3 regions of the Alkalihalobacterium alkalinitrilicum genome follow, and region 2 is predicted to be linked to each of the others. Evidence: a T-box and tRNA genes for the amino acid it is inferred to sense, from the RefSeq annotation. Region 2 holds a T-box; the other regions hold tRNA genes.
What was found. A T-box is a leader RNA that pairs with one kind of tRNA and senses whether it is charged. The one in region 2 lies ahead of BK574_RS22850 (valine--tRNA ligase), so its partner is inferred to be a tRNA-Val.
Positions count from the first base shown of each region.

Region 1: it has a tRNA-Val gene. The T-box ahead of BK574_RS22850 (valine--tRNA ligase) is inferred to sense a tRNA for this amino acid. The anticodon was not compared.
Region 3: it has a tRNA-Val gene. The T-box ahead of BK574_RS22850 (valine--tRNA ligase) is inferred to sense a tRNA for this amino acid. The anticodon was not compared.

Region 1 covers NZ_KV917368.1:3,179,472-3,182,721, reverse strand. The annotation lists rRNA gene rrf (5S ribosomal RNA) at 16-131, shown strand; tRNA gene BK574_RS15410 (tRNA-Ala) at 151-226, shown strand; tRNA gene BK574_RS15405 (tRNA-Ser) at 240-332, shown strand; gene BK574_RS28855 (hypothetical protein) at 427-561, shown strand; tRNA gene BK574_RS15400 (tRNA-Met) at 592-668, shown strand; tRNA gene BK574_RS15395 (tRNA-Asp) at 685-760, shown strand; tRNA gene BK574_RS15390 (tRNA-Phe) at 817-892, shown strand; tRNA gene BK574_RS15385 (tRNA-Tyr) at 902-986, shown strand; tRNA gene BK574_RS15380 (tRNA-Trp) at 998-1,071, shown strand; tRNA gene BK574_RS15375 (tRNA-His) at 1,091-1,166, shown strand; tRNA gene BK574_RS15370 (tRNA-Gln) at 1,188-1,262, shown strand; tRNA gene BK574_RS15365 (tRNA-Gly) at 1,267-1,341, shown strand; tRNA gene BK574_RS15360 (tRNA-Leu) at 1,359-1,447, shown strand; tRNA gene BK574_RS15355 (tRNA-Arg) at 1,451-1,527, shown strand; tRNA gene BK574_RS15350 (tRNA-Pro) at 1,536-1,612, shown strand; tRNA gene BK574_RS15345 (tRNA-Ile) at 1,633-1,709, shown strand; tRNA gene BK574_RS15340 (tRNA-Asn) at 1,718-1,793, shown strand; tRNA gene BK574_RS15335 (tRNA-Glu) at 1,800-1,874, shown strand; tRNA gene BK574_RS15330 (tRNA-Val) at 1,903-1,978, shown strand; tRNA gene BK574_RS15325 (tRNA-Thr) at 1,980-2,055, shown strand; tRNA gene BK574_RS15320 (tRNA-Lys) at 2,165-2,240, shown strand; tRNA gene BK574_RS15315 (tRNA-Leu) at 2,253-2,336, shown strand; gene BK574_RS15310 (DUF421 domain-containing protein) at 2,450-3,064, opposite strand; gene BK574_RS15305 (YczE/YyaS/YitT family protein) at 3,149-3,250, shown strand, end outside.
Region 2 covers NZ_KV917368.1:4,730,609-4,733,858, forward strand. The annotation lists gene ysxE (spore coat protein YsxE) at 1-882, shown strand, start outside; T-box leader at 1,378-1,654, shown strand; gene BK574_RS22850 (valine--tRNA ligase) at 1,789-3,250, shown strand, end outside.
Region 3 covers NZ_KV917368.1:1,925,291-1,928,540, forward strand. The annotation lists gene BK574_RS08900 (C40 family peptidase) at 1-887, shown strand, start outside; tRNA gene BK574_RS08905 (tRNA-Leu) at 1,125-1,208, opposite strand; tRNA gene BK574_RS08910 (tRNA-Lys) at 1,220-1,295, opposite strand; tRNA gene BK574_RS08915 (tRNA-Thr) at 1,440-1,515, opposite strand; tRNA gene BK574_RS08920 (tRNA-Val) at 1,520-1,595, opposite strand; tRNA gene BK574_RS08925 (tRNA-Glu) at 1,725-1,799, opposite strand; tRNA gene BK574_RS08930 (tRNA-Asn) at 1,806-1,881, opposite strand; tRNA gene BK574_RS08935 (tRNA-Ile) at 1,890-1,966, opposite strand; tRNA gene BK574_RS08940 (tRNA-Gly) at 1,975-2,048, opposite strand; tRNA gene BK574_RS08945 (tRNA-Arg) at 2,089-2,165, opposite strand; tRNA gene BK574_RS08950 (tRNA-Leu) at 2,169-2,257, opposite strand; tRNA gene BK574_RS08955 (tRNA-Cys) at 2,290-2,364, opposite strand; tRNA gene BK574_RS08960 (tRNA-Ser) at 2,428-2,520, opposite strand; tRNA gene BK574_RS08965 (tRNA-Ile) at 2,534-2,610, opposite strand; tRNA gene BK574_RS08970 (tRNA-Met) at 2,617-2,693, opposite strand; tRNA gene BK574_RS08975 (tRNA-Ala) at 2,722-2,797, opposite strand; rRNA gene BK574_RS08980 (23S ribosomal RNA) at 2,873-3,250, opposite strand, start outside.

The DNA of each region.
Region 1 (3,250 bases), 1.6 Mb from region 2:
TCACAATTTTATAAGTCTAGTGGCGATAGCGAAGAGGTCACACCCGTTCCCATGCCGAACACGGAAGTTAAGCTCTTCAGCGCCGATGGTAGTTGGGGGCTTCCCCCTGTGAGAGTAGGACGTCGCTAGGCTATTAAATAAATATTATCTGGGGCCTTAGCTCAGCTGGGAGAGCGCCTGCCTTGCACGCAGGAGGTCAGCGGTTCGACCCCGCTAGGCTCCACCAGGATTTTTCATTCGGAGGAATACCCAAGTCCGGCTGAAGGGATCGGTCTTGAAAACCGACAGGCGGGTTAAACCGCGCGGGGGTTCGAATCCCTCTTCCTCCCCCATATTTATTTAATAACTTAGACCATCTATTTACTGTATATCATCGAATCCATTTCGAGGAAACGCAAGTAGAGAAAAAGAAAGCCAATTGCTTCGATGAGTAACATCATCCATAAGCATTCATATTATCGCGGGGTGGAGCATGGAGCTATACTTCATGAATTCACATCGACATGTCGTGACGCATCAAGCTACAAAGCGTTACGAGAAGAGGAAACGATGACCTCTTAGAAAAAACATCATCCGTAAGCTATATAACGTCGCGGGGTGGAGCAGTCTGGTAGCTCGTCGGGCTCATAACCCGAAGGTCATAGGTTCAAATCCTATCCCCGCAACCAAAATAACTTTTAGTGTGGTCCCGTGGTGTAGCGGTTAACATGCCTGCCTGTCACGCAGGAGATCGCGGGTTCGATTCCCGTCGGGACCGCCATAAAATATTAGAGTTTAGAGAAGCAAGAAATTCAATGCTTATCGCAAGTTGAATAAGGCTCGGTAGCTCAGTCGGTAGAGCAATGGACTGAAAATCCATGTGTCGGCGGTTCGATTCCGTCCCGAGCCACCATTTAATGTTGGAGGGGTAGCGAAGTGGCTAAACGCGGCGGACTGTAAATCCGCTCCCTGAGGGTTCGGCGGTTCGAATCCGTCCCCCTCCACCATTTTTTACTCTAGGGGCATAGTTTAAAGGTAGAACTACGGTCTCCAAAACCGTCAGTGTGGGTTCAATTCCTACTGCCCCTGCCAGAGAGACCATTATATTGTGGCGGTTGTGGCGAAGTGGTTAACGCACCGGATTGTGATTCCGGCATTCGTGGGTTCAATTCCCATCAGCCGCCCCATTTTAATAGTATAAAAATTTATGGGCTATAGCCAAGCGGTAAGGCAACGGACTTTGACTCCGTCATGCGTAGGTTCGAATCCTGCTAGCCCAGCCATTATGCGGAAGTAGTTCAGTGGTAGAACATCACCTTGCCAAGGTGAGGGTCGCGGGTTCGAGTCCCGTCTTCCGCTCCAAGAAAATAGTCTGTCTAGCCGGGGTGGTGGAATTGGCAGACACACAGGACTTAAAATCCTGCGGTAGGTGACTACCGTGCCGGTTCAAGTCCGGCCCTCGGCACCATATGCGCCCTTAGCTCAGCTGGATAGAGTGTTTGACTACGAATCAAAAGGTCGGGAGTTCGAATCTCTCAGGGCGCGCCAATTTAATACGGGAAGTGGCTCAGCTTGGTAGAGCACCTGGTTTGGGACCAGGGGGTCGCAGGTTCAAATCCTGTCTTCCCGACCATGACGAATTTAAATTCAATAGGGCCTATAGCTCAGCTGGTTAGAGCGCACGCCTGATAAGCGTGAGGTCGGTGGTTCGAGTCCACTTAGGCCCACCATATATTATTCCACAGTAGCTCAGTTGGTAGAGCAATCGGCTGTTAACCGATCGGTCGCAGGTTCGAGTCCTGCCTGTGGAGCCACTTACTGGCCCGTTGGTCAAGCGGTTAAGACACCGCCCTTTCACGGCGGTAACACGGGTTCGAATCCCGTACGGGTCACCAATTTAAATTTTTTTGTTCCAGTTTTCATGGAGGATTAGCTCAGCTGGGAGAGCACCTGCCTTACAAGCAGGGGGTCGGCGGTTCGAGCCCGTCATCCTCCACCATGCCGGTGTAGCTCAATTGGTAGAGCAACTGACTTGTAATCAGTAGGTTGGGGGTTCAAGTCCTCTCGCCGGCACCACTATAAACTTAAAAAAAGTTTATTAAAATGAGTAATAAGTTAATACTCATTTTTGTGTTAGGAAGATATTCGTTCAAAAATCAAAGTGAATAAGCTACATTTAATTCGGGAGCCATTAGCTCAGTTGGTAGAGCATCTGACTTTTAATCAGAGGGTCGAAGGTTCGAGTCCTTCATGGCTCACCATTTTTTGTTTTTGCGGGTGTGGCGGAATTGGCAGACGCGCTAGACTTAGGATCTAGTGTCTTTGACGTGGGGGTTCGAGTCCCTTCACCCGCACCATTCTATTCATAAATAAAGAGAATATACATATGTAAGGGAATTACCGTTTATAGGTAATTCCCTTTTTAGCGCCAGGTACCTTTAGCAGACTAAAGAGGACTGATAACGTTGATTCAGTCCAATTGTCTTGGTGGAGCGCCATTTTGGTGTTTCTTAGTTATTGATTCTGTAAACAGCGTAGGATATTTTTTTTGCTCAGTAATAATTGGTGGAGCTTGGCCTGAAGGAAATTTAGTGTGAATATAATCTAATAATGTTTGTATGTCTTTTTTGGTAGCTAATTGACTTTGTTCATCTAATATAATGCCAAGTTGGCCGCTAACTTCAACAGTTGCCCACTTAACTTGACTAATGTGTTGCACATTGGCTTGACGTAAGCGCATTTCTAATTGATCGACTGTAAGTCTTAATTTTTTTAAGTTTTTAATATTGATTACACCATCTTCGATTACAATAATTGATTTTCCAGTAAAAAAACTTTCAACTTTGTCAAACTTAACTTGAAGAAATTCAATAAAAATTAAAGTAAGAATAAGTAAAAGTGCAATGAGAAATGTAATCCAAATGTTTCGCTCACTTACTGGCTGTATCATTAAGTTCCCAATGGAAATCATAATAACGGTTTGGGAGACGGTTAATTGGGAGATTGATTTTCTACCACCAAGCCGTAATATCATAACCCCTACAAATACAATTATAATGGCTTTCCATACCCAGTGAAAATCCAAAATACTGCCTCCTTTATCTACAAAGGGTAATATGGATAGTTTATGTAATATATGTAAATTCTACTCAATAAGAGGTGAGAAAAAATGTCATCTAAAATGCGAAGAACTTTATGTTATTTAATAGGTTTATTAATTTTATCGATAGGGATCACATTTACGATCATTGCTAACCTTGGAGCAGGAGCT
Region 2 (3,250 bases):
GGAGAAATGTTTGTCCAAGTGATGCGAAAATTAGATCGGCTTGGTTACCATCAATTAATCCCAATCATTCCAACGAAATATGGGGAATACACTCTGTCAACCGATGATCGTTCCTATTATTTAATGCCCTGGATCGACGATGCCCCTTATCAAGCACGAATTTCAAGAGAAGAGAAAATTGTCGAACAGCTAGGGGTCATTCACCGTTTAACGGCGAAAACGGATGAATATCCAAAGGAAACGATCGAAGAAGCTTATCAAGCGTTATTACAACGATGGGAAATGCGGAGGTTAGAGTTAGAACGATTTGCTGATGAAGCAGAAGGAAGGACGTATATCTCACCGTTTCAACTAACCTATTTAACTCATGTTCATCAAATGCTCTTAATGGTCGAAGATGCAAAAAGGCATTTAAAAAACTGGTATGATATTTGTCTCGAAAAAGGAAAGTATAGAACCGTCCTTTGTCATGGAAAAGCATCGAGAAAACATACGATCTTTAACCAAAATGGCGATCCTATATTATTTAATTTTGAACGGGCGTCGATGGATACTCCTGCACGCGACTTGGCTTTATTTTGTCGCCAATCTTTTGCTTATAATCTGTGGGATGAAGAAGAAATGCTGCGCTGGTTTGGGACGTATGACCGAAACATATCGCTATTAGACGAAGAAAAAGAATTACTGTTTGGCTATTTGTGTTTTCCTGAACCCGTGTTGTTTTCGTTACAACTGTATTTGCAACAAAAACAAGAGAAGCCAGAACTTTATCATGTCCAACGTTTAGAAAAACGTTTTCATATGATGAGAAAGGTACACCGGTTGAAAGGCTATTTAATTAAAAAGGAAGAACAAACCGCACAATTTGAGCAACAACAATAAGAGGCTGTCCCATAAGTGTCTACGCTCCTCGCCTGTAGGATATAAAGAAAATCTCTTTATACCGTTGGCTGAGGTGCTTGGTGCTTGTTGGGGACAGTCCCTTTTCGTTTGGAGTGATCCATTTTAAATAACATTGAAAAGGAACAAGAAATATAATATCGCAAAAGATGCTAATAAAATAACATCAAATGTCGTCGGTAACAGAAGTGTTCGGATAAATTGAAAACATAATAATGGAAGTAGTACTTGTATCAAAATTAACCGAAGTCGCAATAACCAAAAAGGGGGACGAAAACGCTTATATCGCTTACCCATAGCGAAGCTCCTTCCTAGAAACAGTCTATATACTACAATATGCATAGGCGAGGTTGATGTGAAATGCAAAATGGTCATGCATAAAAAAAGAAAAAAATGGCGAAGCTTTTATTGACGAAAAACCTTGAAAAAAGGTAGAATAATATGCAGACTACTATACGTATATGACAACCTCTATACATAAATGCATGGACAGGGAAGAGTAAATTCAAAACCCTTCAGAGAGAAAAATCAATAGCTGAAAGATTTTTCAGGATGTATGAATTGAACGTCACCCTCGAGCAACTCAATTGAACGAGACTGAATTTGAAAGCAATGACTTCGACACAAGTGGATTACTTCAATTCAGCGCCAAGTAGATAGAGTCGGCAGCTGCCGTTATCTGAATGAAGTGTGTAAGCTTTTTTTGCTTGCAAACAAAGGTGGTACCGCGAATACAACTCTCTTCGTCCTTTGGGTGGAGGGGGTTTTTGATGTTTTTACGACGTCACTATCGAACGCTAATTCTAGTTATCGATAGATCAATATTATGGTCGTTTGGACTTAGCGATAAGCCGAGTCTTTTAATACATAAGGGAGGTCAAGGAACCTATGGAAAATCAAGACTTAACAATGCCAACAAAGTATAGCCCACAAGATACCGAAGCAAAATGGTACCCATTTTGGGTTAATGGGAAGTTTTTTGAAGCAACAGGTGATGAAAAGAAGAAGCCATATACGATAGTTATTCCGCCACCAAATGTTACAGGGAAACTACATTTAGGACATGCCTGGGATACAACATTACAAGATATTTTAATACGAACGAAACGAATGCAAGGTTATGATGCATTATGGTTACCTGGGATGGATCACGCTGGGATTGCGACTCAAGCTAAAGTAGAAGGAAAACTTCGCGAAGAAGGACTTAGCCGATATGATCTTGGTCGTGAAAAATTCTTAGAAAAATCGTGGGAATGGAAAGAAGAGTACGCTTCACACATTCGTCAGCAATGGTCGAAACTAGGACTAGCATTAGATTATTCACGTGAAAGATTTACGTTAGATGAAGGCTTGTCCAAAGCCGTTCGTGAAGTGTTTGTTCGTCTTTATGAAAAAGGCTTAATTTACCGCGGCGAATATATCATTAACTGGGACCCACAAACGAAAACAGCCTTATCCGACATCGAGGTTATTTATAAAGATGTTCAAGGTGCGTTTTACCATATGAAATATCCACTTGTCGATGGCAGTGGCTATATTGAAGTAGCGACAACTCGTCCTGAAACGATGTTAGGAGATACAGCGGTTGCGGTTCATCCTGAAGATGATCGGTACAAGCATTTAATTGGTAAAAAAGTGAAACTACCAATCGTCGGCCGTGAAATTGAAATTGTCGGTGATGATTATGTTGATATGGAGTTTGGTTCAGGTGCGGTAAAAATTACTCCTGCTCACGATCCGAATGACTTTGAAATTGGAAATCGCCATAACTTAGAACGCGTACTCGTAATGAGCGAAGATGGAAAAATGAATGAAAATGCTGACAAATATCAAGGGCTAGATCGATTTGAATGTCGTAAGCAGATCGTGAAAGACTTACAAGACATGGGAGTTCTCTTTAAAATAGAAGAACATACGCATTCTGTCGGTCATTCTGAGCGTAGTGGCGCTGTTGTTGAACCGTATCTATCAACGCAATGGTTTGTGAAAATGGAGCCATTAGCAGAAGCGGCGATTGAATTACAAAAGTCAGAAGGAAAAGTAAATTTTGTTCCTGACCGTTTTGAAAAAACATATCTTCATTGGATCGAAAACATTCGTGATTGGTGTATTTCTCGTCAATTGTGGTGGGGACATCGTATTCCAGCCTGGTACCACAAACAAACAGGGGAAATCTATGTTGGTCATGAAGCACCAGCAGATATCGAAAACTGGGAGCAAGACCAAGACGTATTAGATACGTGGTTCTCATCAGCTTTATGGCCATTTTCAACTATGGGCTGGCCTGACAAAGAAAGTGCCGACTTTAAACGTTACTATTCAACCGATGTGCTTGTAACGGGCTATGACA
Region 3 (3,250 bases), 2.8 Mb from region 2:
GTCAAAGTCCAATGTTAACGTATATTGATGTGATCTTATCCTCTAAAGGGTTTTCAGATCTCATTGAACGAGTAACACTCATCTCTCAAGTCATCGACCAAGATCAGAAATTACTAGATAACCTTCAGACCGCTGAAATTGAACTCACTAAACTACAAGAAAATCTTGTAAAAGAAGTAGCTCAATTAGAAATTAATAAACAAACGGTAGAAGACGAACGAGCTTCAATGGAAAGAAACAAATCTACCGTAATGCAAGAATTAGAACGAGTAAAAGAATTACAACGCCAAGAAGAAGTTCGCTTAGCTGAAGAAGCACGTATAGCCGAGGAAGCAGCAAGAGCTGAAGAAGAACGACAAGCTGCGACACTCGCGCAACAAACACAACAAAATGTTCAAAATAATAACCAGACAACACAAAGTCAACCGACTGTAACCAACACGACTTCAGAACCAACCACAACACCTACAAATACTTCAGTAAACACGAACACTAATCAAAACACTGTTACAAAAACGGTTAATTCTGGAAACTCAGATAAAGTATCTCAGTTAATTAATTACAGTAAACAATTCTTAGGAACACCTTATGTATGGGGCGGCACAACTCCAAGTGGGTTTGATTGCTCAGGATTTACATCGTACGTCTTCCGCTCAGTTGGTGTAAACTTACCAAGAACATCTAGACAACAAGCTACAGTTGGAGTAGCTGTTCCTACTAACCAAGTACAACCAGGTGACTTGATCTTTAGAGGAAGCCCTATTCACCACGTTGGTATATACATAGGAAATGGTCAATACATCCACTCTCCACAAACTGGTGATGTTGTGAAGATCTCTAGTTACAATCCTTCTAAACATACACAAGCACGTCGTGTATTAAATTAATAGTTTAAGTAGTTGAATAGCTAACAAAGAAGGTGGACCTATCATTAGGTACCACCTTCTTTAATTATCCTTTTTTAATTTTGTTGTTCGAAATCGTTTAACTATAACTGTTAATGATGTAAAGTTAACTAACTTTTACTAGAGTTTTCTTCTAAATACTAGGTAATAATTAAACAAAAAAAGACCAACAATTGTTGATCTAATCTTATTGTTAATTATTAGTTATTAGTTATGTATTGGTGCGGGTGAAGGGACTCGAACCCCCACGTCAAAGACACTAGATCCTAAGTCTAGCGCGTCTGCCAATTCCGCCACACCCGCAAAAATAAAAATGGTGAGCCATGAAGGACTCGAACCTTCGACCCTCTGATTAAAAGTCAGATGCTCTACCAACTGAGCTAATGGCTCCCGAATTAATGTATATTATTCACTTTGAATGTTTAATCCTCTACTAGCTACTCAATGAAACATATACATTGAAACAACTCGTAGGTTTTCCTAACAACAAATGCTCGTAGCTCTACCTCATTAGAGATTCGCAATAAATCGTAATGGTGCCGGCGAGAGGACTTGAACCCCCAACCTACTGATTACAAGTCAGTTGCTCTACCAATTGAGCTACACCGGCATAATGGTGGAGGATGACGGGCTCGAACCGCCGACCCCCTGCTTGTAAGGCAGGTGCTCTCCCAGCTGAGCTAATCCTCCATTAAGATTTTGATAAGCTGCGAATTTCTTCGTCAGTTTCGGCCTTCCGGTACTCACGTATTTAGATACGATCTGTTCCTCAGGACTTCACTTCCTCGAACTTCTTGCTTCTAAAAATCTTTTAGAAATTGGTGACCCGTACGGGATTCGAACCCGTGTTACCGCCGTGAAAGGGCGGTGTCTTAACCGCTTGACCAACGGGCCAGTAAGTGGCTCCACAGGCAGGACTCGAACCTGCGACCGATCGGTTAACAGCCGATTGCTCTACCAACTGAGCTACTGTGGAATAAGTTATGGTGGGCCTAAGTGGACTCGAACCACCGACCTCACGCTTATCAGGCGTGCGCTCTAACCAGCTGAGCTATAGGCCCATAAAAAATGGAGCGGGTGATGAGAATCGAACTCACGACATCAGCTTGGAAGGCTGAGGTTTTACCATTAAACTACACCCGCAACTTATTCACTTAATATTCATTCCAAAATATAAATAAATTGGCGCGCCCTGAGAGATTCGAACTCCCGACCTTTTGATTCGTAGTCAAACACTCTATCCAGCTGAGCTAAGGGCGCATATGGTGCCGAGGGCCGGACTTGAACCGGCACGGTAGTCACCTACCGCAGGATTTTAAGTCCTGTGTGTCTGCCAATTCCACCACCCCGGCAAAGCAGACATTAGTTATACATCAGTTTCTCTTGGAGGCGGCACCCGGATTCGAACCGGGGGATAAGGGTTTTGCAGACCCGTGCCTTACCACTTGGCTATGCCGCCAAATACCTTAGATATCACTAACTGTCCGTTTAAATTGACAGTAATAATAAAACTTGTATCTGATGGCGGAGGAAGAGGGATTCGAACCCCCGCGCGGTTTAACCCGCCTGTCGGTTTTCAAGACCGATCCCTTCAGCCGGACTTGGGTATTCCTCCATACCTATGTTTCTGGTGGACCCTGTAGGACTCGAACCTACGACCAATCGGTTATGAGCCGACCGCTCTGACCAACTGAGCTAAGGGTCCTTATAATGGTAGCGGCGGAGGGAGTCGAACCCACGACCTCACGGGTATGAACCGTACGCTCTAGCCAGCTGAGCTACACCGCCATTATTAAGATAGATTAAATTGTATAAATGGTGGAGCCTAGCGGGATCGAACCGCTGACCTCCTGCGTGCAAGGCAGGCGCTCTCCCAGCTGAGCTAAGGCCCCATCTATATGAATACAAGAGAGAGTCATTCTCTCAAAACTGGATAATGTGCTAGAAGAATATCAACGCTTTATGTTTTGGATAAGCCCTCGACCGATTAGTATCTCTCAGCTCCACGTGTCGCCACGCTTCCACCCGAGACCTATCAACCTCATCATCTCTAAGGGGTCTTACTTACTTAACGTAATGGGAAATCTCATCTTGAGGGGGGCTTCACGCTTAGATGCTTTCAGCGCTTATCCCGTCCACACGTAGCTACCCAGCTATGCTCCTGGCGGAACAACTGGTACACCAGCGGTGTGTCCATCCCGGTCCTCTCGTACTAAGGACAGCTCCTCTCAAATTTCCTACGCCCACGACGGATAGGGACCGAACTGTCTCACGACGTTCTGAACCCAGCTCGCGTACCGCTTTAATGGGCGAACAGCCCAACCCTTGGGACCTACTTCAGCCCC